4 regions of the Gordonia sp. N1V genome follow, and region 2 is predicted to be linked to each of the others. Evidence: predicted binding sites of a transcription regulator. Region 2 holds the regulator's gene; each other region holds the start of a gene.
The links. The regulator LexA, encoded in region 2, represses DNA repair genes until DNA is damaged. The targets are predictions, from matches to a motif close to CGAACANNTGTTCG.
Positions count from the first base shown of each region.

Region 1: the regulator LexA is predicted to act here: its motif matches at 4,100-4,113, upstream of P3L18_RS19480 (HNH endonuclease signature motif containing protein).
Region 3: the regulator LexA is predicted to act here: its motif matches at 2,632-2,645, upstream of P3L18_RS13670 (alpha-ketoglutarate-dependent dioxygenase AlkB).
Region 4: the regulator LexA is predicted to act here: its motif matches at 4,123-4,136, upstream of P3L18_RS03905 (HNH endonuclease signature motif containing protein).

Region 1 is NZ_JARJDD010000016.1:48,064-55,806, reverse strand. Features, by position in the region: gene P3L18_RS19500 (CoA transferase) at 1-980, opposite strand, end outside; gene fabG (3-oxoacyl-ACP reductase FabG) at 1,028-1,774, opposite strand; gene P3L18_RS19490 (acyl-CoA dehydrogenase family protein) at 1,821-3,038, opposite strand; gene P3L18_RS19485 (GntR family transcriptional regulator) at 3,173-3,847, shown strand; gene P3L18_RS19480 (HNH endonuclease signature motif containing protein) at 4,136-5,818, shown strand; gene P3L18_RS19475 (FGGY family carbohydrate kinase) at 6,048-7,445, opposite strand; gene P3L18_RS19470 (mannitol dehydrogenase family protein) at 7,442-7,743, opposite strand, start outside.
Region 2 is NZ_JARJDD010000006.1:59,141-66,883, reverse strand. Features, by position in the region: gene P3L18_RS09930 (fructose-specific PTS transporter subunit EIIC) at 1-1,762, opposite strand, end outside; gene P3L18_RS09925 (1-phosphofructokinase family hexose kinase) at 1,844-2,809, opposite strand; gene P3L18_RS09920 (DeoR/GlpR family DNA-binding transcription regulator) at 2,806-3,576, opposite strand; gene P3L18_RS09915 (putative PEP-binding protein) at 3,831-5,555, shown strand; gene lexA (transcriptional repressor LexA) at 5,593-6,243, opposite strand; gene P3L18_RS09905 (LysM peptidoglycan-binding domain-containing protein) at 6,533-7,192, shown strand; gene nrdR (transcriptional regulator NrdR) at 7,251-7,743, shown strand, end outside; gene hrpA (ATP-dependent RNA helicase HrpA) at 7,731-7,743, opposite strand, start outside.
Region 3 is NZ_JARJDD010000009.1:79,648-87,390, forward strand. Features, by position in the region: gene P3L18_RS13660 (adenylate/guanylate cyclase domain-containing protein) at 1-965, shown strand, start outside; gene P3L18_RS13665 (oxidoreductase) at 1,085-1,960, shown strand; gene P3L18_RS13670 (alpha-ketoglutarate-dependent dioxygenase AlkB) at 1,973-2,611, opposite strand; gene P3L18_RS13675 (MMPL family transporter) at 2,785-5,013, shown strand; gene P3L18_RS13680 (TetR family transcriptional regulator) at 5,051-5,641, shown strand; partial or broken gene P3L18_RS13685 (mycofactocin-coupled SDR family oxidoreductase) at 5,667-6,478, shown strand; gene P3L18_RS13690 (helix-turn-helix domain-containing protein) at 6,472-7,080, opposite strand; gene P3L18_RS13695 (DUF1304 domain-containing protein) at 7,174-7,557, shown strand; gene P3L18_RS13700 (NADP-dependent oxidoreductase) at 7,622-7,743, shown strand, end outside.
Region 4 is NZ_JARJDD010000002.1:300,182-307,924, reverse strand. Features, by position in the region: gene P3L18_RS03925 (class I SAM-dependent methyltransferase) at 1-83, opposite strand, end outside; gene P3L18_RS03920 (DUF2505 domain-containing protein) at 118-627, opposite strand; gene P3L18_RS03915 (DUF2505 domain-containing protein) at 643-1,137, opposite strand; gene P3L18_RS03910 (UDP-N-acetylmuramate dehydrogenase) at 1,206-2,285, shown strand; gene P3L18_RS03905 (HNH endonuclease signature motif containing protein) at 2,788-4,077, opposite strand; partial or broken gene P3L18_RS03900 (DUF1501 domain-containing protein) at 4,410-4,880, opposite strand; gene P3L18_RS03895 (DUF1800 domain-containing protein) at 5,012-6,316, opposite strand; gene P3L18_RS03890 (DUF5666 domain-containing protein) at 6,501-7,220, shown strand; gene P3L18_RS03885 (response regulator transcription factor) at 7,280-7,743, shown strand, end outside.

The sequences.
Region 1 (7,743 bases), on a different contig from region 2:
AAGCTGCGGTAGCGCTGCGAGAGCACCGACGACCCGTCGAGGGCGGCGGCCGCCTCGTCGGTGGAGTGTTCGGCGAACCACTTGCCGAACAACGCATTCAGCACGCTGCGATGGGTGTAGCGGTCGGCTTCACGGGAGAAGTCCGCGTCGAGAGCCTGCTCGATCGCGGTGATGACGGAGTCGGTTCCGGTGATACGAACGAGATCGCGGAAATGACGCGGTGTCAGTGCGACGAGCATGAAGCGGTCGCCGTCGGCGGTGACGACGTCAGTACCGTAGGTGCCGTACACGTCGTTGCCGGTCGCCGGGCGTGAGTGTGCGTTGACCTGGGGTTCGGTGAGATAGCCCAGGGTGCTGGCGATCGACAGTGCGGTGTCCTCCAACGGCAGGCGGATCGACGCGCCCTGGCCGGTCTGCTCGCGCCGGCGCACCGCGGAGGTTACGGCCAGCGCCGCATACAGGCCACAGACCACATCCCAGGCGGGTAGCACGTGATTGACGGGGCCGTCGTGGTCGACGGGGCCGGTAATCTGTGGGAATCCCAATCCCGCGTTGACGGTGTAGTCGACGGCGGGGGAGCCGTCTGAACCGCCGAGCAGCTCCAGGAGGATGACGTCGGGGCGGAGCCCGGCAAGGGTGTTGTGGCTCATCCACTCCCGGCCGCCGGAGTTGGTGACGAGAATGCCGCCGCCGGGACCGGATTCGGTGACGAGGCGTTGGACCATCCGCTGACCCTCGGGAGAGCGCAGGTCGGCGGTGACCGATTTCTTGCCCTTGTTGAGACCTGTCCAGTAGATGGAGGTGGTGCCGTCGTCGGTGAGCGGCCAACGATTCACGTCGGCGGCGCCGCCGATCGGATCGACCCGGATGACCTCTGCGCCCAGTTGCGAGAGGGTCAGCCCACATAGTGGGGAGGCGACGAAGCTCGATACCTCGACCACCCGAATCCCGGTCAGGGGCCGGGCGTGTTCGGTCGGCATGTCAGACCGCCTCGAGAGCAGCGCGGCGTAACCGGTTGCTGCTCATGTCACATGAACCGTCCGCCGGTGACCTCCATGACCGTGCCGGTCATGTAGGAGGACAGGTGAGTTGCGAGAAACAGTGCGACCGTGGCGACCTCGCTGACCTCACCGGCCCGCTTCATAGGGATCTCGGCCATCTTCTGATCCCACGCCTTCTGCGGCATCGCCTCGGTCATCGCCGAGCGGATGAGACCCGGCTGGATGGCGTTGACCCGTACCCCGTGGTGCGCAAGCTCTTTCGCCGCAGCCTTGGTCATACCGACGATCCCGGCCTTGGCCGCCGAATAGTTGGTCTGTCCGACCATGCCGACCTTGCCCGACAGGGAGGAGAGGTTGACGATGGCGCCGCTCTTGCGTTCGCGCATGATCGCCGCCGCCTTACGGGTGCCGTTCCAGGTGCCCTTGAGGTGGACGTTGATGACCTGGTCGAATTGCTCTTCGGTCATGTTGCGCATGGTGGCGTCCCGGGTGATGCCCGCGTTGTTGACCATCACGTCGACGGGTCCGAAATGTTGTGCAGCAGCTGCGAGTAGCGCGTCCACGTCGGCGCCGCGGGTCACATCGCACGCCACGCCGACGGCCACACCGTCCCCGCCGAGTTCGGTGGCGGCTTTCTGCGCGGCCTCGGCATTGATGTCACCGATGACGACGTGGGCGCCTTCGTCGACGAACAATTGCGCGATGGCGAAGCCGATACCCTGTGCGGCACCGGTGATCACGGCGGTCTGGTCCTTCAAGAGTGGTCCGGGCATGGGAATCCTGTCGTGTGAGTGTGCTGAGATGGTGTGGCGCGGTGGGCTACTTGCTTGCCGCACGAATGAGGTTGCCGCCGATGATGAGTCGCTGGATCTCGCTGGTGCCTTCGTAAAGCCGGAGCAGGCGGACGTCGCGGTAGATCCGCTCCACCGGAACCTCGCGCATGTAACCGGTGCCGCCGTGGACCTGCACCGCGAGATCGGCGACCTTGCTGACCATCTCGGTGCAGTAGAGCTTGGCCACCGATGGTGCGGTCCGTCGGTCCTCGCCGGTGACGTATTTGAGCGCGGCGTCACGTACGAGTGCGCGCCCGGCCATCACCCCGGTCTGCTGGTCGGCGAGCATGGCCTGCACCAATTGGAAAGAGCCGATGGGCTTTCCGCCCTGGGTGGCATTGGCCGCGTATTCGACCGACTCATCGAGGGCACGTTGTGCCTGCCCGACCGCGAGCGCAGCGATGTGCACCCGACCTCGCGCCAGGGAGGTCATCGCGGCGCGATATCCGGTCTCCTCGTCACCGCCGACGAGAGCCGAGGCGGGCACACGCACGCCGTCGAAGCTGACGTCGGAGGTCCACGCCCCTTCTTGGCCCATCTTCTTGTCCTTGACTCCGACCTCGACCCCTGGTGTGTCGGCAGGAACCAGGAATACGGCAATACCTGTGTTCTTGCCTTCTGCGGACTGTTCTGATTCAGCCCGCTCGCTTCGCTCCCGGCGCTGGGTTCTGGCGAATACGACGAACAGGTCGGCGATCGGTGCGTTGGTGATGAAACGCTTCTGCCCGTCGATCACCCACTGGTCGCCGTCGAGCGTCGCCTTGGTGCGCAGGCCGGCGGGATTCGAGCCGGCGCCGGGCTCGGTGAGCGCGAAGGAGGCGACGACGTCGCCGGAGGCGATGCGCTCGAGCCAATCCTTCTTCTGCTCGTCGGTCCCGAAGTTCACCAACACCTGCCCGGCGATGCCGTTGTTGGTGCCGAACATCGACCGCAGAGCGAGCGTCGTGTAGCCGAACTCCATCGCCAGCTCGACGTCCTGGGTGAGATCGAGGCCGAGGCCACCCCATTCTTCGGGGATCGCGTAGCCGAACAGTCCCATCTCGGCTGCCTGGGCGCGCAGGTCGTCGGGGATGGCGTTGGTCTCGGCGATCTCGTTCTCGCGCGGCACGACCTTGGTGCGGATGAAGTCGTGGACCACCGAGCGGATCTGCTCGAAGTCGTCCGCGCTGACGGCCGGGGTGTGCTGCTGTGCGGGTGAAGCCATGCGATCGAAATTATCAAATCTGTGGGGTTGTGCCAACTATCCGAACTATATCTCCTGGCTATGTCTTACATAGCGGGTGAGTGATAGTTGAGTTTGATAATCTCTGCGCGTTGATGTGAGTCGAGGAGGCAGTGGTGGCACAGCCCGTGGGTGGTCGATCGGTCGAGGCGGCATCGTCGGTGCTCAAGCAGATTGCGGCCCAGGAGATCCGCCGCATGGTCTTCGCCGGCGAGATGCGGCCGGGAACCAAGGTCGATCAGGATGCGGTCGCCGAATCTCTCGGGATGAGCAAACTGCCGGTGCGTGAGGCGCTGATCTCACTCAGCGGGGAGGGAATCATCGAGACGATTCCACGGCGCGGCGCCTTTGTGGCCGACCTGTCCCGCGAGGACATTCGCGATCACTACTGGATGCTCGGCGTGATCTCCGGGCTGGCCGCCGAACGTGCGTCGGCGACTCTCTCCGACACCGACCTCGACGAGCTGCGTGTGTTGGCGACCGAGATGGAGGAGGCGACCGAGCTCCTCGAGATCGAGCGCCTCAACTTCCGCTTTCATCGGCTGATCAACCTCGGCACCCGCTCACGGCGCCTGATCGCCGAACTCAAACTCCTCAGCGGGGCAATCCCGTCCGGCTTCTTCGACTCCCACCCGGACTCGGTCGCGTCGTCCTTGCGGGATCATCGCGAGATCGTCGATGCACTCGCCGGCCGCTCGCCGGGTATGGCACGCACGCTGACCGAAGGCCACTTCCTCCGCGGCGGTCATCGTGCGGTGGCGCTCCTGGAGGAGCGCGGGTTCTGGAGGTGAGTGAACCGTCCCCACGGTGGTAAGGGCGCTCTTCCGCCTTCCCGTCGAGCCCTTTCCGATCGGTGGTCGAGGTGCGAGGCACCCCAGGCGCCGAGCCGTTCATCGGTGGTCGAGGTGCGAGGCGCCCCAGGCGCCGAGCCTCGAGACCGAGCCGAACCGACGCTGGAACCCAACGAAGACTCACCCGAAAAAACATTCGACAACCTCTTGCCAACCCGACAATACCGGCATACACTCGAACACAACAACACGCAAACACGTGTTCGCTATCGCCGGGGGGTGACAATCATGGTCGACACCGCGTTCCCCGACGACGCACTGCCCGACGTGTCGGGGTTGTCGACCACCCAGAAACTCGCCCTCGCCCACCGTGTGGTCGATGCGCTGGCCACCGATGATTTGACCGGCCTGTCCAACGACGACCTGGTCGCGGTCGCCCAGTCCACCGAACAGTTGATCACCCGGGTCACCGTTCAGGGGGATCGGCAGATTGTGGAATTCTCCGACCGGCATTTGGCCCGGGAGTACGGGTTCGGGTCGATCACCGACGCCATGATCGGCTTGTTGCGTGTGTCGGAACCGTGGCGGCGGTGGAAGCAACTGAAAGCGACCGCCACCTTCCACACCTTTACCGGTGAGGTCGCCGCGCCGAAGTACCCGGCGTTGGCCGACGCGATGGCCTCCGGTGCGGCCGGCTCGTCGCATGCGGCGGTGGTGATCGACGTGTTGGACCGCATTCCCGCGGCAGTGCCGTTCGACGAGAAAATGTCGGCCGACGCCACGATGGCCGGGTTCGCCCGCACCCACACCCCGTCTGATTTGCGGATTTTGGGGGCACGGGTGTTGGCGCACCTCGACCCCGACGGCCACCTGACCGACGATTCGGATCGGCAACGCCGCCGCCAGATCCGCATCGGCCGGCAAGACGCGCAGAAAATGAGTGGGTTGTCGGGGCAGATGACCCCGACCCTGACCGCGCACCTCGAAGCGGTACTCGCCGCGTGGGCAGCCCCCGGAATGAACAACCCCGCCGACCCCGATTCCCCCACCGGCAGTCGCGAAGACGCCGACCCCGACGCGTTGACTGCCGCGGCAGCCCGCGATCACCGCGACCAGGTCCAACGCAACCACGACGCGTTGGAAGCAGTCCTGCGCGCCGGACTGGATGTCGGTCTCGGCCCCCAATCCCATCGAGGCCTACCGCCGCATCTGATCATCAAAGCATCGCTGTCGGAGTTGATTGCGCAGACCGGGATGGGCGTCACCGCGACCGGCACCCTCCTCCCAATCCGGGATGTGATCGCGTTAGCGGCTCACAGCCAACCCTGGTTGGCGGTGTTCGACGACCACACCAGTCTGCCCCTCTACCTCGGGCGCGCCCGGTTGGCGAGCCAAGGCCAGCGGATCGCACTGTTCGCCAAAGACGGCGGCGAGTACTGCTCGTTTCCCGGATGCACCCAACCCGCCGCGCACGTCGAAATCCATCACGCCACCACAGACCACGCGAAAGGTGGGCTCACCAACATCGGTGACCTCGCCCCCGCCTGCGGCAAACACAACCGCATGGTCGGCGACAAACCCGGACAATTCACGACCGGCATCTATCGGGACGGGCCGTGGGCAGGACGATGCTGGTGGCGCACAAACACCCCCGTCGGCGCAGCCGAACCGAACCCGAAACGCACCAACGCACTACCCGATGTCGGGGCCACCTATGCCGCGGCGTTGGCTCGCGTCCGCGCGGAGTTGCATCCACCACCCGACCCACCACCAAGTGGGGCCGCTGCCAGTGCCGATACCGATCTCGCCGAGCGCGACGACCGGGGATCGATGCTGCCCACCGGCCGACTACGGCGCACCCGAGTCCCGATCGGACACGGGTACTACGACCTCGTTGAGATCCTCACCCCCGACCCTGGCTCGCCGGTCGAGAACCGACTCGCCCAACTACTCGGTGACCACGGACTCTAGACCCCGTCACGTGCTTCCGTAAATGGCCGGAAACCAGCAGCGGTGCAACAGGTCTCGAGGCTCGTCGCTAACGCTCCTCGGCACCTCGACCACCGGAAGAAAAGGGAACTCCGCTAGCGGTCCTCGGCACCTCGACCAGCGGGAGAAAAGGGAGCGCCAGCGACGAGGCCTCGAGACCCGCCGTACCGGTGGGTGGACGCAACACGCCTCGAACAGCAAGCCTCGGGTGTTACCCGCCGACAGCCGCCGAGTACCACTTCGCTGCGGCGGCGTACTGCGCGAATACTTCTGGAGTTGGTGTAGCCGTGACTGTCTCGGACTCGACGCGCCACTCCGGGAGCTCGCCGGTCAGTGCCCACGCGGCCTGGCGGGCGGCGCCGAGTGCCACGTATTCACCGTCGGCGGGCAGCGCCACGGTGCCGTCGAACAAGGCGGGAGCGATCGCGCGTACCGCCGACGACTTGGTGCCCCCGCCGATGAACAGGAACCGCTGCACGTTGATGCCCTGATCCTCGATCCGGTTGCGGCAGTAGACGAGCGAACAGAGCAGGCCTTCGACGGCGGCACGTGCGACGTGGGCGGCGGAGAAGTTGGCGGGGGTGATCCCGGCCAGGGTTCCCGTCGCCGCAGGCAGATTGGGGGAGCGTTCACCACCGAAGTAGGGCACCATCGTCAGGCCGTCGGCGCCTGTGGGAGCCGACAGCGCGAGGTCGGCGAACCTCGTCAGATCGACGTCGAGCATCTGCGCAGTCGCCGCCAACACCGTTGCGCCATTGAGTGTGCACACCAGCGGAAGGTGCCGCCCGGTCGCATCGGCGAACCCGGCGACGATCCCGGAGGCATCGCACGGCGCGACCTCGCCGACAGCGCTGACGACGCCCGAAGTTCCCAACGACACGATCGCGTCGCCGGTACCCGCCTGCAAACCCAGTGCCGCGGCGGCGTTGTCGCCGACACCGGCGCCGAGTACGACACCGCCGGATGTCTTCCCGGCAGCCTCACCGGGTCCGACGATCCGTGGAATCCTCGGTAGTCGATCGCGAAATGCCAATTGCAGCAGATCTGTTCGATACTTCTCGTCGGCGGCGGAGAAGTAGCCGGTGCCCGAGGCATCGCTGCGGTCGGTCGTCAGAGCGCCGATGTCGGTGCCGCCGGCGAGTTTCCAGGTGAGCCAATCATGGGGTAGGCAGACAGCCGCGGTCTCTTCGGCATGGTCGGGTTCGTGGTCGGCCAGCCATCGCAGCTTGGCGGCCGTGATCGCCGCCACCGGCACCACGCCAACGGCCTCCGCCCACTTATGGGGGCCGCCGAGCTCGGTGATGAGATCGTCGGCGGCGGCGGCCGAGCGAGTGTCGTTCCACAGCAGCGCTTCACGCACCACACGCCCGGCCGCATCGAGGCACACCATCCCGTGTTGCTGACCGGCGACCGACAGCGCGGCGACGTCGTCGATACCGCCCGCAGCCCTGATGGCCTCGGTCAGCGCCAGCCACCAGTCCTCCGGGTCGACCTCGGTGCCGCCCGGATGTGGTGCGCTGCCCGAGCGCACCACGGCGCCGGTGTCGGCGTCGCAGACGACCACCTTGCACGACTGCGTCGAGGAGTCGACGCCGGCGACGAGGGTCATGACAGCAGCTCCTGGAGGGTTGCACGAGTACCGCTGTTGCGCAGGGATTCCAACGCCCACCGATACGGCTCGGTGAACGACTCGTCCTCGGCGAGGTCGCCGAACAGTGATGTGTCGGAGAGGAATGCCAGCGGTTCGGTACGTGAGCGCTGCGCCAACGGGACGAGGTGATTGGACAGCGGGTCGTCGACGGTGATCGCATCGCCGTGCTCGTCGACCCCCTCGGCGTAGCGCGTCCAGCTCGCCACCACCGCGGCCGACAGTCTCACGGAACCACGCTGCGCGAGACGGTCCCGGA
Region 2 (7,743 bases):
ACAGCTGCGGACGCAGGACCGTGGACGCCAGGGCCATCGCCAGCGGCGGGACCATGCCGGCACACATGACCGCGGCCATGATCTCCAGCTGCGCCGAGCCGCCGACAGCGAGGCCGGTGGTGGCGAACAGGTAGGCCGCCTTGTTCACCGGGCCGCCGAGGTCGAAGCACATCATCAGGCCCAGCACGATGCCCAGGATGATCGCCGAGCCACCGGTCATGCTGCTGAGGCCGTTGTTCATCTCGGTGGTGAGCCACGCCAGCGGCCTGCCGAGGAACATGAACATCACCGCACCGATGACAAGGCTGCCGAAGAGCGGGATGATCACCACCGGCATCAGGCCACGCGCCCACTGCGGCAACGGAAGTCGCGAGATCGCCAGGCAGACGACGCCGGCCGCGAGGCCGCCGATCAGGCCGCCGATGAAGCTGGCGCCGACGGCCACCGACACCAGGCCGGCGACGAAGCCGGGCGCGATACCGGGCCGGTCGGCGATCGCGAACGAGATGTAGCCGGCCAACGCCGGGACCAGCATGCTCATCGCCAGGGAACCGATCGCGAAGCTCACCGCGCCCAGGTAGGTGCCGAGTCCTCCTGCCGGGAGATTCCAGAGAGTGTTGTGCAGCGCGATGTAGGCACCGTCGCTCATCGTCTTGTCGATGTTCTTGTTGGCGATCTGGTAGCCGGCCAGCAGGAATCCGAGAGCGATCAGCAGACCGCCCGCAGCGACGAACGGGATCATGTAGCTGACGCCGGTCATCAGGGCCTGCTGAACCTGCTTGCCCAGGCTGAGCCCACCCTTCTCCGTGGCAGCGGCGCCGGCACTGTCGCCGTCGCCGGCGCGCACCACCGCCGCGTGCGGATTCTCCGCTGCCGCAAGCGCTTCGGCGATCATCGCGTCGGGTTCGTTGATGGCGCGCTTGACGCCGGACTCGATGACCGGCTTGCCGTGGAACCGGCTCTTGCCCTTGACGCCGACGTCGGTGGCGAAGATGACGGCGTCGGCGCCGGCGATGACGTCCGGGGTGAACGGGGTGGTTCCCGAGGACCCCTGGGGCTCGACGTGGAAGTCGACACCGGCGCGCTCGGCGGCGTACTTCAGCGCGTCGGCGGCCATGTAGGTGTGGGCGATCCCGGTGGGGCACGCGGTGATCGCGACGATCGACATCGGCTTGTCGCTCGTCGGTGCGGCCGGGGTCGATGAGTCGACCGGCGCGGTCTTCTGGGTGGTCACCGTGTCGGTGGCCACCTTCTGCGGTGCCGCCTTCTCGGTGCTCGCGGCCGCGGTGGTGCTCGAGCCGGCCGCGGGCGGATTGATCGCACCGTCGACGAGGTCGACGATCTCGTCGTCGGTGCGCGCTGCCCGCAGCGAGGCGACGAAGTCGGGACGGACCAGCGCACGAGCGAGCGAGCTGAGCAGCTTCATGTGCTCGGAGGCACCGCCCTCGGGGGCGGCGATGAGGAAGACGATGTCGGCCGGACCGTCGGGGGCGCCGAAGTCGACCTTCTTCGACAGCCGCGCCATCGCCAGGCTCGCCTGCGACACCGATGCGGCGCGGGCGTGCGGGATGGCGATTCCGCCGGGTAGACCGGTGGCGGACTTGGCCTCTCGGGCGAGCGCGGCGCGCGCGAGGTCGGCGGGATCGCTGGTGCGACCGGCTTCGCCGAGGTTCTCGGCGAGGTGATTGATCACCGCCGACGGGTCGTCGCCTGCGTCGACGTCGAGATTCACCGTGGCTGCGGTGATGATCTGCTCGGACATGGGTTTCCTTACTGGTGTGTCGCTGGTTGGGTGCTGATGGTGGATCTGGTTCTGGAGTTGTTCGGGGTCACGGGTTGTTTGTCATGGGGTTGGGGCGGCTCCGGCGAGATCGGTGATCACGACACGGTCGGGATCGAGGTGGTCGGGGCGGGGAGGCTGGGTGCCGGCGAGTGCGGCCGCCGCGGCACCATAGGCGACCGCGCTGCGCAACCGTCCGGGCTCGTCGGCGCCCCGGGTTTCGGCGATCAGGTAACCGGCCAGCGAGGAGTCGCCTGCGCCGACGGTGCTGCGCGGGACGATCGGCGGCGGCGTGGCGAACCAGCTGCCGGACTCGGTGGTCAGCAGTGCGCCGGCCGCACCGAGGGTGGCCAGCACGGCGCCGCCGATGCGGTGCGCCATGTCGGCCGACGCCGAGACGATGGGCGACAGATCGCCCTCGGCGGCGGCGTGACGCAGGATCTCCGGATCGGCACCGCTGACCTCGGCGAGTTCATACTCGTTCGGCTTGATCAGGTCGACGCGTCCGGTCACCGCTGCCGTCAGGGGAGCACCCGAGGTGTCGATGGCGACGCGGTGTCCGCGCGCGATGAGCTGGTCGGCGAGTACGCGATACCAGTCGTCGGCGACACCCGGTGGCAGCGATCCGCACAGGGCCACCCAGTCGGCACCGGCCGCGCGGGCCAAGACGAGGTCGGTCAACGCACGCACCTGACGGTCGTCGAGGAACTGGCCGGAGGCGTTGATCTTGGTCGTGGTGCCGTCGGGTTCGGCGATGGTGATGTTCGACCGCACCTCGCCGGGCACGGCGAGGGCCTCGTGGCGAAGTCCGACCTGGTCCAACGCGGTCAGCAGCGGATCGCCGTTGCGCGCCGGTAGGACCGCGAGGGTGGTCAGACCCGCCTCGGCGATGACGCGGGAAACGTTGACGCCCTTGCCTCCCGGCTCGGCGCGGACACCGACGGTGCGTTGCACCTCCCCGCGCTGGAGGGGGCCGGCGATCTCCAGGGTGCGATCGAGACTCGGGTTGGCGGTGACGGTGAGGATCATGCGATCACGACCTCGATGCCGCGGGCGGAGAGCACCGCGGAGAAGGTGGGATCGATACCGGCGTCGGTGATGAGGACATCGACGTCGTCGAGGTCGGCGAAACCGGCGAAGTCCTCGCGATTCATCTTCGAGGAGTCGGCGAGCACGATCACGCGTTGCGCCGAGCGCACCAGCGCCGACTTCACCGCCGCCTCGTCGGGGTCCGGCGTGGACAGTCCAAGACCCTCGCTGACCCCGTTGGTGCCGATGAAGGCGACCGTGGAGCGAAACTGCCGCAGTCGGGACACGGTGTCGGCGCCGACTGCCGCCTGCGTCAGACTGCGAACTCGCCCTCCCACCAGATGCAGTGTGGCGCTGGGATGTTCGGCAAGAAGCGTGGCCAGGGGCAGGCTGCTGGTGACCACGCTCAGGCGTCGGTCGGTGGGGATGTTGAGTGCGGCCTGGTAGGTGGTGGTGCCGGCGTCGAGCGCGAGCGAGCCGCCGTCGGGCGGCAGGAAACGCATCGCCGCACGGCCGATCGCCACCTTCTGATCGGCATGGCTGGCCTCGCGCTCGCCGATGCCCTGCTCGTCGACGATCTGGACCAGGCCGGGCCGAACCGCGCCACCGTGTACGCGCTGCAGATGGCCGGCGCGTTCCAGGCTCGCCAGATCGCGTCGCACCGTCTCGCTGGTGACCTCGAAGCGCTCGGCGAGCGCGCTCACCGAGGCGCGGCCCTTCGAGCGGACCAGCTCGGCGATCGCCTGCTGTCGTTCTTCCGCGTACACGTCTCTCCGATCTCTTTCCGACCACCGACCCCATGTGGGTTTCTGTGGGACCCGGTGTTGATATATCTGTGTTTACGCCTGTTTGTGTTGACAAGTCAAGGATTTCTTGTAACTTCGATCACAAGAGGTGGTGACGTACCGGTGTTTCACATCCATCGGACGCCTGGTCGGATCACACAGAACGACCGCGTGACCAGTACGACCCGCATCACCGCAACGCCCGCATCATTGAAGGACGAGGAAAGGCCGGAACCGTGGATCAACAGGTTCGCCCCCAGCACACGCAGACCGAGGGCAGTGCGTCGGATGCCGACACCACGCTGCACGGGACGCCCGTCGTCGGCGGCAAGGCCTACGGGCCGGTCGTCCGTCCGGGCGAGCGGGTGAGGGTCGAGCCCGCCGATCCGGGCTCACATGTGGTGGACGAGGCCGACCGTGAGGCCGAAAAGGCCCGCTTCGTCGATGCCGCGGCCGTGGTCGCCGCGCGACTGCGTGAGCGCGCCTCGCACGCCTCGGGTGCCGCCGCAGAGGTGTTGATCGCCACCGCGGGCCTCGCCGAGGACCGCGGGTGGATCGGCACGGTCACCAAGCTGATCGCCGACGGGACCCCGGCCCCGGCCGCGGCCGCCGCGGCCACCGAACAGTTCGCCGCGATGTTCGCCAAGCTCGGCGGGATCATGGCCGAGCGCATCACCGACCTCAACGACGTCCGTGACCGGGTGGTGGCCGAGGTACTCGGCGAGCCCGAGCCCGGGGTCCCCGTGCCCGACGAGCCGTCGGTGCTCCTCGCCGACGACCTCGCGCCGGCCGACACCGCCGGACTCGATCCGAAACTGATCACCGCGTTGGCCACCCGGCTCGGTGGGCCGACCAGCCACACCGCGATCATCGCCCGCCAACTGGGGATTCCGTGCGTGGTGGCGGTCGCCGGCCTCGACGACGTACCCGCGGGCACGCCCGTTCTCGTCGACGGAACCGCGGGAACCGTTGTCGTTCACCCCGATCCGGCGCGGGCCGGGGACGAGGTGGAGCAGAGTCGTCGGGAGGCGGAGGCGATCGCGGGATGGACCGGGCCCGGGCGCACCGCCGATGGTGTGGAGGTGGCCATCCTGGCGAACGTCGCCGACGGCGTCTCGGCGCGGGCGGCGACGGCATACCCCGTCGAGGGGGTCGGTCTGTTCCGCACCGAACTCGCTTTCCTCGATCGGGCCGACGAACCGTCGGTGGACGAGCAGGCAGCGCTCTACCGCGAGGTCATCGAGGCCTTCGACGGCAAGAAGGTCGTGGTCCGGACGCTCGATGCCGGCTCGGACAAGCCGCTGAAGTTCGTCGATCACGGCACCGAGGCGAATCCCGCACTGGGCGTACGAGGCAACCGGATCGCCGCGACACATCCCGAGATCCGTACCGGTCAACTCGACGCGATCGCCCGCGCCGCGCAGGCGACCGGCACCACGCCCTGGGTGATGGCGCCGATGATCGCCTCGGCCGCCGAAGCCGCCGAATTCGCCGCCGAGGTCCGCGGTCGCGGGCTGGTGGCGGGGGTGATGATCGAGATCCCCTCGGCGGCGATCCTCGCTCCGGCGATCCTCGCCGAGGTCGACTTCGTCTCGATCGGCACCAACGATCTCACGCAGTACACGATGGCCGCCGACCGGATGTCGGCCGAGCTCGCCGGGCTCACCGACCCGTGGCAGCCTGCGGTGCTCTCGCTGATCGCCACCGTCGCCGAGGCGGGCACCCGCAGTGCGACACCGGTCGGGGTGTGCGGCGAGGCCGCCGCCGATCCGCTGCTCGCGTGTGTCCTGGTCGGACTCGGCGTCACCTCGCTGTCGAGCGCCCCGGCCGCGGCGCCCGCGGTGGGAGCGAAGCTCGCCGAGGTCGACCGCGAGGCGTGCCGCTCCGCCGCGCAGGCTGTACTGGCGACCGCCTCACCGGCCGATGCGCGTGCCGCGGCCGCGGAAGCGTTGCGCAGCTGAGCCGTTCGGCTGAGCGGGCCGGCGGGTGCGACTCCGCTCAGATGCGGCGCATCACCGTCACGACCTTGCCCAGCACCGCGGCGTCGTCGCCGGGGATGGGCTCGAACAGGTCGTTGTGCGGCATCAGCCACACATGGCCGTCCTTGCGCTTGAAGGTCTTGACCGTCGCCTCGCCGTCGATCATCGCCGCGACGATGTCGCCGTTGTCGGCGACGTTCTGTTGACGAACGACCACCCAGTCGCCGTCGCAGATGGCCGCGTCGATCATCGATTCACCGACGACGCGCAGCAGGAACAGTGACCCGTCGCCAACGAGTTCACGCGGCAGCGGGAAGACATCCTCGACGGCCTCCTCGGCCAGGATCGGCCCGCCGGCCGCGATACGTCCCAGAACCGGCACGAACGTCGGCGTGGGGAGGTTCGATGCATTCGGGTTGTCGTCGGTGGGCGTGGGATCGCCGTCCTGGACGTTCACCGCGCGGGGTCGGTTGTGATCGCGTTTGAGCAGACCCTTGCGCTCGAGGGTTCGCAGCTGATGCGCGACCGATGAGGTCGACGCCAGGCCGACGGCGTCGCCGATCTCGCGGATGCTCGGCGGATACCCGCGTTCGCGCACGGACTTGCGGATCACATCGAGCACGCCCTTCTGGCGCGGGGTGAGCGCGGCCTCGACGGCCGCGGGATCGATCGGGCCGGTCGCGACGGCGTCGTCCGGATCGGTGACGGTCGCCGCGTCGGGGTCACCCGAGCGGCCCTTCTTCTCACTCATGGGGTTCGCATCCTTTCGGTCGGTGCGCACATCCTCGCGGGGTACGCCCTGGTTGACGGGCCCTGTGGAGAGCTGAACACCGGCCAGGGTAGCCGAGGCGACAGGCAACCTCAAACATGTGTTCGACGTGTCGCGAGAAATTGTCGGTGCCCCGTGGTAGAACTCGAACATCCGTTCTTCGAATGCATGATCGAGATAGGGAGACGCCATGCCGACCGTACTTCTGCCCACCGCGCCGGGCACCAACGACCTGCCCGTTCGGTCCCGCCGGACGGCTCACCGCGCCGCCGCCGTTCGCCGCGGGGCGTCGATGCCGGCCCGCGCAACCGTCGAGCACCGGGCGCTCGAACACCGGGTGCTCGAACACCGGGTGCTCGAACACCGGTCGTCCGAACACCGGTCGTCCGAACACCGGTCGTCCGACCGTCGCCTCCCGGAGCGGCGCACGCTCGAGCGCGACCCGGCCCGCCGACGACCGGCATATGCGGGCCCGGCCCGGACCGGTGCGCGCCGCCTTCCGGCGGTTGCGGGCACCCGTTGCGCAACTCCGGTCGGCCCGCGGGTCACCGCGCACCGCACCGCTCGCCGTACCGGTGCGATGGTGGCCGTGCTGACCGGTGTCGCCCTGGCGCTGCTGGTGTGGCTGGTGGCCGTGGCCGGTAGCGACTACCAGCAGTCGACCACGCCGGCGCCCGCGGCCACCGAGGTCGTGCACGTACGTGCCGGGGAATCGCTGAACTCGGTTGCCGCACGGGTCGCGCCCGACCTGCCCCGGCAGGCCGTCATCGACGAGATCGCGCGGATGAACGAGATGTCCGGCAGCGGGCTCCAGGTCGGTCAGGCACTGCTGGTACCCGCCTACCGGTGACGACCGGGGTAGGCGATCACACGGCTGTTCCACCGCGGTGGGGCGGTATTGTCGGTGTATGCGCTGTCCGTTCTGCAGGAATGATGACACCAAGGTCATCGACTCCCGAGTTGCCGACGAGGGGCAGGCGATCCGTCGGCGCCGCTCCTGCAGCGCATGCGGTCGCCGGTTCTCGACGGTGGAGACCGCTGTCCTGGCCGTCGTCAAACGCAATGGCGTCACCGAGCCCTTCAGCCGCGAGAAAGTGATGCGTGGGGTCCGACGCGCGTGTCAGGGACGCCAGGTCGACGAGGACGATCTCGCGCAGCTCGCCCAACAGGTCGAGGAGACCGTTCGGGCCTCCGGAGTCGCCGAGATCCCCAGCAACGAGGTCGGATTGGCGATCCTCAAACCCTTGCGCGACCTCGATGAGGTCGCCTACCTGCGATTCGCGTCGGTGTACCGCTCGTTCGATTCCCTCGAGGACTTCCAACGCGAGATCGACGACCTGCAGGGCAATCTGACCCACGGCCGGACGACGCCCGCAGCCGGCGTCGTGTCAGCCGAGTCGG
Region 3 (7,743 bases), on a different contig from region 2:
TTCCGCCGGTGGCCGCCGACATCGACTGGGCGAGTGTGGTTCTCGCGCTCGTCGGACTCGCTGCCGGCGCCCGCATCATCGTCCTCGTCGGCCAGTCCCTGATCGATCCGCTCACCGAACTACGCGACGCGGTGGAGAAGGTCCATGCCGGCGACCTCGACGCCCACGTCGACGTGTACGACTCCTCCGAACTAGGGGTGCTGCAGCAGGGATTCAACGAGATGGTCACCGGCCTCGACGAGCGCGAACGCATGCGGGAACTGTTCGCCCGCCACGTCGGCGACACCGTCGCCGAACTCGCAATCGAGAGAGGGATGGGTCTGCACGGCACCAACGCCGAGGTCGGGGTGTTGCTCGTCGACATCGTCGGCTCCACCACCATCGCGCAGGAACGCCGCCCACAGGACACCGCGGCGCTGCTCAACGAATTCTTCGAGATCGTCGCGCAGGTCGTCGACGACCACCGGGGATTCGTGAACAAATTCGAGGGCGATGCCGCGCTCGCGGTGTTCGGGGCGCCGGTGGCGATCGACGATCCCGCCGGTGCGGCGTTGGCCGCGGCCCGGGACCTCGCGCGCGGCCTGAGCGAGGCCCTCGACGTCCGCTGGGGGATCGGGGTCTCCTTCGGCACCGCCTTCGCCGGGAACATCGGCGCCGAACGGCGATACGAGTACACGGTGATCGGCGACCCGGTCAACGAATGCGCACGCCTGTCGGAGATGGCCAAGACCAGTCGGGTGCCGGTGCTCGGGAGCGGGGCGGCCATCGCCGGCGCCGACGACGCCGAGGCGCAACACTGGACGATGCTGGGTAAACGCGTCGTGCGCGGACGCACCGAGGCCACCGAGATCTACGGCCCAATCGATCTCGTTCCCGAGAGCGCCCCCACGGTGGGCGACGTGATCTCCGGACTGTTGCGCCCGGTGAAATGGCTGGGGTCGGCCGGACTGATGCGCCTGCGGTAGCGGCAAACGCCCGCGGTGACACACCGCTCTTCTCCGCCTCTCGGCCCGCTCTCCTTCGCATCTCGGCGATGTCGTGGCAGGGTGAGAGGGAGCACACCGCAGCGACAAAGGGGCATTCCATGAGTGGTTGGTCGACGCACGACATCCCGGATCAAACGGGCCGGACCTTCATCGTGACCGGGGCCAACTCCGGACTCGGTGCCGAGACCACCAAGGCGCTGGTCGGTGCGGGCGCGGAGGTCATCATGGCCTGCCGCAACACCGCCAAGGCCGACGACGTGGCCCGCGGCCTCGGCGACCGGGCGCGGGTGGCCGCGCTCGACCTCGCGGACCTCGCGTCGGTCCGGGCCTTCGCCGACGGGGTCGGCAGCATCGACGTCCTCATCAACAACGCCGGCGTGATGGCGCTGCCGTTGCGGCGCACCGCCGACGGCTTCGAGATGCAGATGGGCACCAACCATCTGGGCCACTTCGCGCTCACCGGTCTGCTCCTGCCCAAGATCGGTGACCGCGTGGTGACGTTGTCGTCGGGGTTGCACCAACTCGGCCGCATCGATCTCGCCGACCTCGATTGGCGCAACCGCCGCTACCGGCGCTGGCGGGCCTACGGTGACTCGAAGATGGCCAACCTGATGTTCGGCATGGACCTCGCCGACCGCTTCGACGCCGCGGACGGCGACGGTCGGCTCTCGCTGATCGCCCACCCCGGGTACGCGGCCACCGAACTGCAGGGCCACACCGAGTCGCTGATGGATTCGGCGATGAAGATCGGCAACCTGTTCGCGCAATCGGCCGCCGACGGCGCGCTGCCCACGCTGTACGCCGCGACCGCACCGGACGTCGTCAACGGCACCTTCTACGGGCCGAGCCACTTCTTCGGCATGCGCGGCGCGCCCGGGGTCTCGGCCTTCAGCGGCCGCGCCAACGACCGAGCGATCCGTGACGGACTGTGGGCGGAGTCGGAGAAGCTCACCGGCGTCTCCTACCCGATCTAGGGTCGGCGAGCCTCACCACACACCCGGCGGACGGAATTGCACACTGATGCGGGCTCCGACGCCGGGGCATTTCGGCACGGCGTGTTCCCACGTCCGCTGACAACTGCCACCCATCACGAGTAGGTCGCCCGAGCCCAGGACGAACCGCAGCGACGGACCACCGCCCCTGGGGCGCAACGCCAGCGGTCGCGGAGCTCCGAGTGACAGGATCGCCACCATGGTGTCGTGGGTGGCGCCGCGACCGAATCGGTCGCCGTGCCAGGCCACCGAGTCGGAACCGTCGCGATACAGACACAGGCCCGCCGTGGCGAAGCCCTCGGGCAATTCCTCGCGGTAGTGCGCACTCAAATCCGAACGTGCTTGCGCCAGAAGGGGATCGGGCAGGCGATGGTGTGCCTGATAGGTGGCGATCAGTCGCGGGACGTCGACGACACGGTCGTACATGCGCCGTCGCTCCGCACGCCAGGCCGCACCGTCGTACAGGGCGTCGAAGAGGGCGGGGGAATCGGCGATCCAACCTGGCCGCAGATCGACCCAGGCGCCGTCGGACAATTCGCGGCGGGTCACCGAGGTCCCCAGCGCGCCGAGGCTCGGCGCGGCTCCGGCGGTCCCCGTGAGGTCGAAGAGCGAACCCTGCATGCCGACGGTCATGAGCCCACACTAGCGCGCATCGAATGCATGTTCTAGTGTTCCGGAACACAGCGCAGGCTGGTGGCGCAGCACGGAAAAGCGGAGTACACAGTATCAAGTGTTAGTCACTCACACTTTTGGGTGACGCGCCGCTGTATCGACGACCCGTCCGCATCGACGTCCAGGGGATTGCCATGGCCTCACTGCTCTTCCGGCTCGGCCGGTTCTCGTTTCGGCACAAATGGTGGGTGATCGCGACCTGGCTGCTCGCCCTCGTCGTCGTGGCCGGCCTCGTCGGCGCGCTCAAACCCAAGTTCGCGCAGGACTTCGATCTGCCCGGCACCGACTCGGGTACCGCGACCAGCCAGTTGCAGCAGTACTTCCCGAAGGTCATGGAGCAGCAGTCCCGTGGTTCGGCGACGGTGGTGGTGTACGCCGACAACGGACTCGAGGCGCACGCCGACCAGCTCAACGCGCTGGCCGCCGATCTGCAGAAGCTGCCCGACGTCGCCGACGCCAAGAACGTCGTCAGCCCGCTCGTCGCCGCCAAGGCGCAACAGGCGGTGGCCGCGAAGGTCCTCGGCGACAACGGCCATGTCGGTCTGATCAGCGTCGGGGTCACCACGAATGTGCAGGACCTGTCGGTCGATCAGAAACAGCAACTCCTCGACGTTCTCGCCAAACACCGCGGCGACGGACTACAGGTCGAGGCCACCGGTTCGCTCGTCCAGGTCATGGAACAGGGCGGCAAGGCCGAGTTGATCGGTTTCGCGGTCGCGTTCGTGGTGATGATCGTCGCGTTCGGTGCGCTGATCGCGGCCTTCATCCCGCTGGTCACCGGCATCGTCGGTGTCGCGCTGACGATGATGCTGGTGACCCTGAGCGCCAAGTTCATGACGGTGAACCAGACCGCGACGGGCATCGTCACGATGCTCGGTATCGCCGTGTCGATCGACTACGCGCTGTTCATCGTGTCGCGCTATCGCAGCGAGGTGAAACGTGGCGGTAGTCGCGCCGACGCCGCCGGTCGCGCGGTTGGCACCGCCGGAACCGCGGTGGTCTTCGCGGGCCTGACGGTGGTCATCGCGGTGGTGGCGCTGACCGTCGTGGGTATCCCGCTGATCACCCAGATGGGCGCGGGCGCGGCAGTGGCCGTGGTCATCGCGGTGATCGCGGCGCTCACCCTGATCCCGGCGTTGCTCGGGGCGGTCGGCCGCTTCGTCTTCACCCCGCGTATCCCCGGCATCCGTTACGCCGAGAAGTCCGAGACCGCCGACACCAACGGCGTTCGCTTCGGTCGGACGGTGGTCAAACGGCCGCTGCCGTTCATCATCGTCGGCCTGGCGATCCTCGTCCTGGCCGCGATCCCGGTCGGCAAGCTGGAACTCGGCATGGACCTGTCCAACTCCGACGAGGCACGCGCATCGGCGTTGCTGCAGAAGGGATTCGGCGAGGGAGTCAACGGCCAGCTGTTGGTGATCGTGCACGACGCCGACGGCAACGTCGCACCGGCCGCCGAGCAGGCCGTCGCACACATCAAGACCTTGTCCGACGTCGCCAACCCCGCGACGCTGATCTGGACCGGCAACGGCACCGGGGCGAACCCGAACACCGGCGCCTCGACCGCACTGATCATGGTGACCCCGGAGAGCGCGCCGTCGGCACAGGCCACCCACGACCTGATGGAGAAGATCCGCGACTGGGGTCCGACCATCACCAAGGGCGGCGTCGAGATGCACGTCGGCGGTCAGACCGCGATCATGTCGGACCTGTCGGCGAAGCTCGACAAGGCACTCATCCCGTATCTGGTGGTCGTGGTCGGACTCGCGTTCCTCATCATGATCGGCGTCTTCCGTTCGATCTGGGTTCCGTTGGTCGGGACGATCGGCTTCATCTTCTCGGTGCTCGCGACCTTCGGTGTGACCGTGGCGATCTTCCAGGAGGGGTACCTCGGGATCATCACCGACACCCGGCCCACCCTGTCGTTCCTGCCGATCTTCCTGATCGGCGTGGTCTTCGGTCTCGCAATGGATTATCAAGTGTTCCTGGTGACTCGAATGCGCGAGGAGTACATCCACGGCATGAGTGCCAAGGACGCCATCATCGCCGGCTACCGGCACGGTGCGCGCGTGGTGAGTTCGGCCGCGGTCATCATGATCAGCGTCTTCGCCTCGTTCATGCTCGCGCCCGACACCACGTCCAAGATGCTCGGATTCGCCCTGGCCATCGCGGTCTTCTTCGACGCCTTCATCATTCGCATGACGGTGGTGCCCGCGGTGATCGCGATGCTGGGTGATCGGGCGTGGGGGCTGCCGCGCTGGCTCGACAAGCTGGTCTTCGATTTCGACATCGAGGGCGGTGCGGTCCGTGACCGCGGACTGTCGGGCGAGAAGGAAGCCGTCGTCGCGTCGGCGCCGAGCTGACGGTGCATCCCACAATAAAAAAAGCTCGATGACGGGTGTGTCGCATCGTCCGGCCGGGCTGCGTGAACAGAACAAGGTGCGCACCCGGTCGGCCATCCGGGAGGCCGCGATGCGGCTGTTCGCCCGACATGGCTACGCGCAGACCACCGTCGAGCAGATCGCACGCGAGGCGGAGGTCTCCCACACCACCTTCTTCCGGTACTTCGCGTCCAAGGAGCAGGTGGTCATCGGCGACGATCTCGAGGACGCGCGCGTCGCGGCGATGAACGAGATCCCGCCGGGTCTCGGGCATTTCGATCTGCTGCGCACGATGGTCCGTGCGCAGTACCGCATCGCGACCGCCGATCCGTGGGCGTCGAGTGCGGAGCGGATGCGCCTGATCCAGTCCGAGCCGGCCCTGCGGATGGCCAATCAGATCGAGGCCGACGCCGCGATCATCCGTGCCCGCGAGTACTTCGCCGACTATCTCGGTGTGCCGCAGGACGACACGCATCTGCACGTCTTCATTGCGGCGACCGCCGGGGTGATGTTCCACATCGCCGAGCAGGTCGACGATCCGCGCGACGATCGCGTGCTCGCCTCTCTGCTCGAGGCGATCGATCTGATGGAGCAAGGGCTGCCGATGTGACGCCCCGGGAGAAGGAGAGAACGACATGACACGACTCGAGGGCAAGGTCGCCTTCATCACCGGTGTGGCGCGCGGACAGGGCCGCGCCCACGCCGTGCGCCTGGCACGTGAGGGCGCCGGGATCATCGGCGTCGACCTCGCGGGACCGCTGCCCGGCGTGCCCTACTATTCCGCGACCCCCGACGACCTCGCCGAGACCGCGCGACTTGTCGAGGAACAGGGCGGCACAGCCGTTCTCACCCAATGTGATGTGCGTGACGCCGATGGGCTGACCGCGGCGGTCGCGGCCGGCGTCGAGAGGTTCGGCGGCCTCGACATCGTGGTGGCCAATGCCGGGATCTGTATTCCCCAGACCTACGACGAGATCACCGCGGAGAGCTCCGCGACACCATCGACATCAACGTGATCGGGGTCTGGAACACGGTCCGGGCCACCGTGGATCCGCTGATCGCGCGTGGCGGTGGATCGGTGATCATCACCAGCACGTATGCGGGGAAGAAGGCGCAGCCCTTCATGATCCACTACACCACCGGCAAGCACGCCCCGGTCGGGATGACCCGTGGTCTCGCCGCCGAGCTCGGCGCCCACAACATCCGTGTGAACTCCGTGCACCCCGGTGCGGTGAACACCCCGATGGGGTCGGGCAGCATGCGCGAACGCATCGAACAGACCAATGAGGCCAACCCGCGGCTCGCCGGGATGGGCATGGTGTTTCTCAACCAGTACGTCGCCGAGGCCGACGAGATCGCCAACGTGGTCGCCTTCCTCGCGTCCGACGAGTCGGCGTTCATCACCGCCGAGCACATCTCGATCGACGGTGGTGCGCAGCACTACTGAGCTGTGCGCTCGCTGCGCGCCTGCGCCCGCAGCGCCTCGGCGGCGGCGTCGAGGGTCGCCCGCGCGGCGTCGGGATCGATCCGGCTCAACGACAACGCGGCGATGTCGGCGGCGACGGTGAGCCGGGTCAGTTGCCGCCGCACCCTCGCGTTGGCCCGGGGGAGCAGGGCGTCGACCCCGTGGCCGATCGCGTCGGTGAGCTCGCGGTGATAACCGGCGATCACCTCGTGCACCGCGGTATCCGAGCCGATCGGAGCCGCGGCGCTGACCAGCAGTAGACAGCCTTGCGGTGCATCGGGATTCGACGCCAGTGTGCCGATCGCGGCGCTCAGTGCGGTCAGGAAGTCCAGGATCGCCTCGGGTGCCACCGGGTCGGTGGTGAGCGGCTGCAGGCGCGGACGGACCACGGTGTCGAGGTAGTCCTCGACGGCGGCATCGAAGAGGCCCCGCATGTTGCCGTGGGCGTGGTAGATACTCGATCGGCCCACACCGGTGGCCTGTTCGACGTCGGCGACCGAGACGGCGTCGAAGCCGCGCCGCCAGAACAGATCGCGTGCCTGGCGGATCAGCTGCTGGGGGTCGTATCCGGCGGGGCGTCCCATGTGAACTCCGGTGATCGAGGGTTGACAAATTGTGCAACGATCATTCTAGTATAGTTCTGGAACGAACAGTGCACAATTGTGGAGGAGTACCCGATGGCCGTCGCCATGATCGTCGTCGCAGCCCTGGCCGCGGCGTTGCACGTCTACATCTTCGTGCTCGAATCCCTTCTCTGGACCCACCCGCGCACCCGCGCGACTTTCGGCACCAGCGCGCAGGAGGCGCAGGCCACCCGCGAGATGGCGTTCAACCAGGGGTTCTACAACCTCTTCCTGGCGATCATCGTCGTCATCGGCGTGGCCTGCTGGTTCGCCGACCATGCTGTCGGCGCTGCACTGATCGGCGCCGGTGCCGGCTCGATGCTGGCCGCGGGGCTGGTGCTGCTCGTCTCCTCGCCCGACAAGGCCCGCGCCGCCCTCACCCAGCTCGCGTTTCCCCTGATCGCCCTCGTGCTGCTCGGCGTGACACTCGCGCTGTGAGCCTCGTTCGGACTCCACACCCCGACATACACACCCCGACATCCACACCTTCAAGGAGAATTCGATGACCACCTCGACCAGCACCCAGATCCAACTCGTGAACCGGCCGGTGGGCTGGCCCACCCCCGATGACTTCCGCACGGTCGCCGTGGACCTTGCCGACCTCGCTCCGGGGGAGGTCCGCGT
Region 4 (7,743 bases), on a different contig from region 2:
AGCGCCGCGACGATCGACGGTTCGTGCGCCATCCACCGGTCAACGCGGCGCAGGCGGTTGATGTTGGTGGTACCCCGGGTCACCCGCCCGTGAGGTCTCGGGGTGGGTGTCACGCGGTCAGAGGTTCTTGTCGATCCAGTCCTTGGAGTACTCGGCCTCCGCACGGAACAGATCCACCAGGTTGACCAGCATGAGTTGCTCGAGTTTGCCGTTGATGAACGGGATGAAGACCTTGACCTCGGTGGTCTTGCGGATGGTGCAGCCGGTCTCGGTGGGGAACAGTTCCTGCCAGCCCTGCAGATTGCCGGGACCCGCGGGGATCGACGCGGTGTAGTTGCCCTTGGTGTTGTCCGGGTCGAACGGCCCGAACGATTCCTCGCGGGTGATCACCATGTCCTTCATCAGGACGGTCTGGGCGATCGGGGGCAGCTGATCGCGGCCGATGTGCTGCTTGAGCACCACTTTCAGGCCGGTTTCATCGGACCGGAAGTCTTCCACCTCGCAGTGCGGCGAGATCATCTGGAAGCCCGCCATCATGTCATCCCAATACTGCCGGGAGCTCTGAGCTTCGTAGAGCTTCTCCACGGGATGCGCATAGCGCGCGGAGTAGCTGAGACGTCGTGCCATGACGGCCAGGTTACGTCAGCGGTGAGCGGCCTCCCAAGTCACCGTCTTCTCGCGTTCGTTGTCGAGCAGGCCCACGAGTTGTTCGATGACGGCGCTCTCGATCTTGCCGCCGACGAAGGGAATCCCCACCTTGGCGGTGCCCGTGTACTCGACGCCGGCCGGGTCACCGGAAACCACCAGAGCGCCCTCGACGTCGGCCGGAGCGCCCGACACCGAGGCGTGCATCGTGCCGTTGACCGCGTCCTTCGCCCGGGTGAAGGTCATCGTGCGTGGGATCTCGAGGTCGCCGGGACGCACCTTGGTGACCACCGACGGCAGTCGATCCTCGGGCACCCCTTGGAGCATCTTCACCGTCACCGTGGTGCCGTCCGACGAGAAGGACTCGAGCCTGCCGTGGCTGGAGTTGGTGGCTTCGAGCAGGTCGTGCCAGTACTGCTCGGTCGACACGATCTCCCAGTACCGGTCGGCAGAGAACGGATAGGACACCGAGTGCTTCAGCGGGCTCGCCATGGGATGAGAGATTACTCGACGCCACCGACGTCGGCTGTCGTGCGCCGCCTCGGGTTACCGTTGGCCCCGTGACCGAGACTTCGCTGCAGCCCGGAGTGCCGCTGGCCGGCCTGACCACCCTGCGGGTCGGCGGCCCGGCGCGGGCACTGCTCCGCTGTGAGGACACCCGATCGGTCGTCGAGGAGATCCTCGCCGCCGACGCCGTCTCCGAGCCGGTCCTGGTCATGGGTGGCGGATCGAACCTCGTCATCGCCGACGAGGGCTTCGCCGGAACCGCCATCCGCATCGAGAGCAGCCGTATCGAGTTCGGGACCGGCCGCGAATCGGGCCGGGCCCATGTCACCGCCGACGCCGGGGTCACCTGGGACGATCTGGTGGCCGCGACCGTCGAGGCCGGTTTCGGTGGGCTGGAATGTCTCTCCGGGATTCCTGGATCGACCGGTGCGACGCCGGTACAGAACGTCGGCGCCTACGGCGTCGAGGTCGCCGACGTGCTGCGTGAGGTCCAGGTGCTCGACCGTCGTTCGGGGACCCTGCGATGGGTGGCCCCGGGTGAACTCGGCCTGGCCTACCGCACGTCGCGACTCAAGCATCGCGACGAGATGGTCGTGGTTGCGGTGTCGTTCTGGCTCAACGACGATCGCGCCAGTCAGCCACTGCGGTATCGCGAACTGTCCGCCGCCATGGGCGTCGAGCCGGGTGGCCGCGCCGACGCCGCGGCGGTCCGTGAGGCCGTCCTGGCGCTGCGTGCGGGCAAGGGCATGGTGCTCGATCCCGACGACCACGACACCTGGAGTGCCGGTTCGTTTTTCACCAACCCGATCGTCGGGGCCGACGACGCGCCGGCCATTCTCGACCGCATCGCCGGCCGGCTCGGTGCCGACGTCGCCGTCCCCACCTATCCGGCACCGGATGGCGTCAAGTTCTCCGCGGGCTGGCTCATCGAGCGCGCCGGCTACGCCAAGGGCTACCCCGGCTCCCACGCTCCGGTGCGTCTGAGTACCAAACACACACTGGCCCTGACCAATCGCGGTGGCGCGACCACCGAAGAACTCCTCGCTCTCGCCCGCGACGTGCGCGACGGCGTCGCCGACACCTTCGGCATCACCCTGCACCCGGAGCCGGTCTTGGTGAACTGCGCGCTGTAGTACCCCGCCCGACGATCGACCCCGCTGGTCGAGGTGCGAAGGAGCGATAGCGACGTAGCCTCGAGACCCGTTGCACCGATGGATATCCGGGCCACCGTGATCCGAATCCAGCACCGGCCCAGTGGTCTCGAGGCTCGCCGCACGCGGCTCGCACCTCGACCAGCGGGGAAGACGACTCGCCATCGAAGAATGCTCGCGCCTTTCCCCGCCTGACGATCGGATGCTGACGCCCTTCCCATCCGGTGACCGCCCTACCCGATGGACGGGCCCTTCCCGCCCGGTGGCCGCCCTACTCGATGGACGGACCCTTCCCACTCCGATGGTCGAGGTGCCGAGGAGCGCTAGCGACGAGCCTCGAGACCGCTTGTGCCGAAATGCTTCCGGGCCACGGACGCTCGAAAACATCGACCATCGGGTGGGATTATCTCTATGGAGTTCTCAAACAACAGATGCGGTCCCGGCCTGGCCGGGTGCGGGGAATCAGGTTGTGGGGCAGCGTGGGTCAGGCTGCTACGTCGTCGAGTCGCATGCTTCTGCGGTGATAGGCCGGTATCGGTCGGCGTTTCGGGTCGATGCTGGCGGGTGGGATCAGCCAGGGGTGTCGGTCGAATCCCATGATGATGTCCCATCCGTGGTGGTGCACATCGTCGTGGCAGCTGGTGCAGAGTAGGCAGCCGTTGTCGAGGTCGGTGGGACCGCCCTTGCTCCAGTGGACGAGGTGGTGTCCTTGGCAGCGCCCGGCGTGGGCACCACACTTGATACATCCGCGATCCCGCACCAGCAACGCTTTGCGTTGGCCCGGTGTGAAGAAGCGTTTCGCCTCCCCCACACTGAGCAGTACACCGTTGGGATCAAGCATGATCTTGGTGATCGTGGTGTCACACGACAACAGTTTCGCGGTGGCTTCGGTGATGGCACCCATGTTCTGCAAATCGCCGCCGAGCGCCGGGTTGTCCGCCGACCAGGTCCACAACAGTCCGTTGGTCGGTTTCGCCGAGAAGGTGGTGTCCGCCAATCCTTGTGCCGCCAACTCCACGATCGTCTCGAACGCGGCAGCACAGATCTGTTCGGGTGTCCGCGGATCGGGGGACCCGTCGGGTTGAGGCTTGGGCGCCGACAAGGTTTCCATCAGAGCTCTGGTTTTCTCCCCCGCGATGATGTCGAGGTTCGCCGAGATCTCCAACCGGCCGTCGTCGGTGATGCGGTCGGTGTAGGAGTTGATCGTCTTGTCCTCGGCGGCCGGTAACCCACCAGGTGTTTCGGCCGCCAACTCGTTACCCAACTGCCTCGCGTAGGTGGTGATCTCGGCGGGGGTGAAACCGGCGAAGTAGTGCGACAAGAGTTTCCGCAGAAACTCGCAGCGTTGGACGGTGCCCAAAGGCTCGGGGCATCGGGTGTCGATGTGCGCCAGACCGCGGACGACGGCATCGACGTGTTCGGAGGAGATGGACCCGTCCGCTGCGTGCGCCAACAACAGGTCGACATCGGTGGTGGTGGCAACCCGCACATACCGACCCGCGACGGCTGGCGCGAAACCCATGCTGATCAACAACTCTCGCAGCCGGGTGGTCTTGTGATCGGCCACGCCCAGCCGATCCATCTCGCCGGTGAGGGTGGTGGCGTGGTGATCAACCAGGTTGCGCAACAACAGGACTTGTTTCATCGCACCGAAAGCTTGTGGCCCGGTCATCTCCGGATTCCATTGCAGGTCGCTGAGTCGGGCGACGATGGCGGCGAAGATCGCCTCGGCATCAACGGTTTCCGCGTCAAGAGTTGCGGCGGTGTCGATCATGAACCCCTCCCCAGTGGCTGATCGGTGCGATGGGTCCAGTCTACACGAAAGTACGTTCGATGCAAGGGCTATTCTTGATCAATTCTGCTTGTGGACAACATGTTTCGGCGTCAATTTTCTGTCGGTGGAGTGTGGTAAGGGTGCGGCTTTCGTTCGCCTTGTCCTCGATGTGGTTGGGAGGCTTGTTATCTCGCCGGGTCTCGAGGCTCGCCGCACGCGGCTCGCACCTCGACCATCGGGAGGGGAAGGGTTCTCGATCATCCGGGGAAAGGGTGGTCTCGAGCAGGACGGTCTCGACAAGTACTCGAAACCCCCTGTGTAGGCAACCCCACCTACAGGAATCCGACCGCCCGCCGGCCAGTCCCCACCGACGGCGTCGGGTCGGTGCCGAGGCCGGTTCCCAGGAGTTCGGCGTAGATGTCACGGAAGTCCGTGGTGGCCTTGAGATCTCCGTCGTCCAGATCGGTCAGACTCGGCTCGTCACCGTAGAAGCCGCCGCGGACGGGAGCGCCGGCGACGAAGACCGGGCCCGCGGTGCCGTGATCGGTGCCCTGAGAGGCGTTGGCGCGCACGCGACGACCGAACTCCGAGTAGGCCATGACGATGACGTCGCGGCCGCGCGGGTCACCGGCCATCCGGGTGAGAAACGACGACATGGCCGAGTCGACCTCACCGAGCAGATTCTGCTGTGTCTCGCGTTCGTCGGCGTGTGTGTCGAATCCGCCGATGCTCACCGAGTACACCTTGGTCGGCACTCCGGCGCTCACGCACCGGGCGACGGTATCGAGTTGTTCGGCAAGCGCTTTGCCCTCTGCACCCGCCGAGCCGGTCGTCCCCTTCGACGCCCGCACCCCACGCAGCGCCGACGCCGCCTTGTTCTCGGCGGCGTAGGACGTGCTTCATGTGGTCCTGCCTCGGATCGCGCGAATGGTGTTCAGACGGTCAGGTATTCGGGGCTGTTGAGGGCAATCGCGGTGAGCGTCACCGGATTCTTGACCGACCCCTGCATCACCTTCACGGTCCGGTCGGAGAATCCGCCGACACCGAGCAGATGCGCCGCGGCGTCGATACGCTCCCCCGCGGCGGCGTCGTGGATGGTGGCGACCTGCGCGTCGCGGGCCAGGCGCATCGCTGTGTTCCAGCGTGTTTCGGCGCCGGCGGTCGACAGCCACGCCTGCCCGGACGGCCAGCCCCCGACGTCGGGTGGGTAGAAGGGCTGCTGGCCCAACGTCTTGAGGATGGAGGTTGTTCGTTTGAGTTCGGAAGCACCGGGTTTCGGCTGTAGCGCCCGGGTGGCGCCGATGAGCCACTGCACGGGGGAGGCCACTCCTGAGGAGTTGCCGAGCTCGGGGTCGGTGACGATCGCGGCGACCAGACCGCGCAGATCACGGTCGGGGCCGTACGCCGAGGTCAACCGGGTCAGCGCGGCCGCCGACGGCGGCGTGTCCCCGGCCAGGTGCTGCCACACCCTGGTGGCGACGTAGCCGGCGGAGGTCGGGTGATCGAGCACTGCGTCGCAGAAGCTCGCGGCGTCCAGATCGCCGGTGACGCCCAGGACGGTCTTGGTGCCCGAATCATGCAACGTCGGCTTGAGTACCGTGCCCCCGCGATTGTCCGGCCGCCGCCCGGTCAGGGCCCGTGCACCTTCGCGGACGTCGGTCTCGGTGTACCCGTTGCCGTGTCCGAGGGCGAACAGTTCCATGAATTCGCGGGCGAGGTTCTCATTCGCGGCACCCTTGACGTTGCTGGCGCCGTCGAGCCAGCGCAGCATCGCCGCATCGGTCAGCATGGTGTAGGCCAGCGGACGGAACTGTCCGAGCCCCATCGTGCGCAGCTTCTCGTTCTGGGCGAGCATCTCCGCGGCAGAGCCGACCTTGGCGATCGACGTGGCGAAGTGGTTGTGCCACATGAAGGTCAGTTTCTCGCGTTCGGGCACCTCGGCGGCGATCATCCGATGTGTCCACCAGGTCACCAATTGCTTTGTCTGCGCCGAACGTTCGGATCGGACCTGCTTGCGCATCGCGGCCGACGCGCTGCGCGGCACCCGCGCCACCATGCCGAAGTGCGGGGCCGGGGTGGCATCGACCCCACGATCGGGTGCGGGGGCGGGTGTGAGCACGCGCTGGAGGTAGGTGTCGATCCCCGAGGCCACCACGGCGTCGACCTGGGTTCCGGTCGCGCCGAACCCCAACCGCCGCACCACTCTCGCCGCCGCCATCCAGTCGACCGATTGCGTCATGGCTGCCAGTCTGGCCACCCCGGCGCCGGGAACCAGGCCACGCCGCCGGTCCTTCAGGGAGTCTTCAGCACGACCCTCGCAGATCCGGCATCCCGCCCGGCGACCGGCAAACCGTCGGTCCTGTCGTGGCAACCTTCAGAAAGCCTTCAGTTGCCCCGTACTCCCCCGCCCTACGGTGGTCGCCATGTCAGACACCGAGAACCCGCAAGAACCCGGCCGGCAACCGCACGACACCACGCCCGACGATCCCACCACCCAGTTCGGTACCGAACCGATACCGCAGGGGGCGAACCCGACGACGCCGATCACACCGATCCCGGGGCAGCCCGGCCCGTACGCCGGCCCGCCACCCTCCGGACCGCCCCCTTCCGGCCCACCGCCGTCGATGCCACCGCAGGGGCAACCGGGCACTCCCGGTCCGGCACCCAAGCCGTCGTTCTGGCACAGTCAGCGCACCGCGCTGCTCACCGGGGTCGCTGCCCTCATCATCGGCGGTCTCATCGGGGGCGGTATCGGCTGGGCGACCGGACACGACGACTCGCACACACAGCCAGGCGCAGCCACCGCCCAGCACGGCAAGAAGACCCGCCACGAGGCCACCTCGGCGGCAAGCCGACGTGGGGTGACCGGCCAGATCACCGCGATCAACGGCCAGACCTGGACGGTCCAGACCCGCGGCGACAAGACGGTGACCGTCGACATCACCGGCGACACCCATTTCGGGACCGAACGGAAACCGCAGCAGCAGAGCGACTTCGCCGTCGGCGACCGGGTCGTCGTCGCCGGGACCCGAAGTGGCGACACCGTCACCGCGCGCATCGTCGCGAAGCGTCCGACGCCGGCCGGCACTGCGACGCCGCAGACCAGTGGTGCACCGGCCCCGACCTCGGCGCAACCGAGTTGATCGAGCACGGTGATCGATGATGACCGAGACGTGACCGCGGGCTGGCAGAATCACATGACATGAGCGCCACGGTCCTCGTCATCGAGGACTCGACCCCGATCCGTGTCGCGGTGGCCGCGGCACTGACCGAGGCCGGGCATCGGGTCCTCGCACGCCCCGACGGTTCACGACTCGAACACGATCTGGCACAGGCACGCCCCGACGCGGTCCTGCTCGACGTCATGCTGCCCGGTTCGGACGGTTTCACCCTGCTCGACGTGGTACGGCGGCGCAGCGACGCCGGCATCATCATGGTGACCGCCCGCGACGCCGTCGCCGACCGACTGCACGGCCTCACCGAGGGCGCCGACGACTATGTGGTCAAGCCGTTCGAGATGGCGGAGTTGGTGGCACGTGTCGGCGCGGTGCTGCGCCGACGCGGCGGGCGCACCGACATCCTCTACGTCGATGACCTCGAGATCGACCGCGACGGCGGGACGGCGACCCGCGCAGGCGAGCGAATCGCTCTGACGCCCACCGAGTT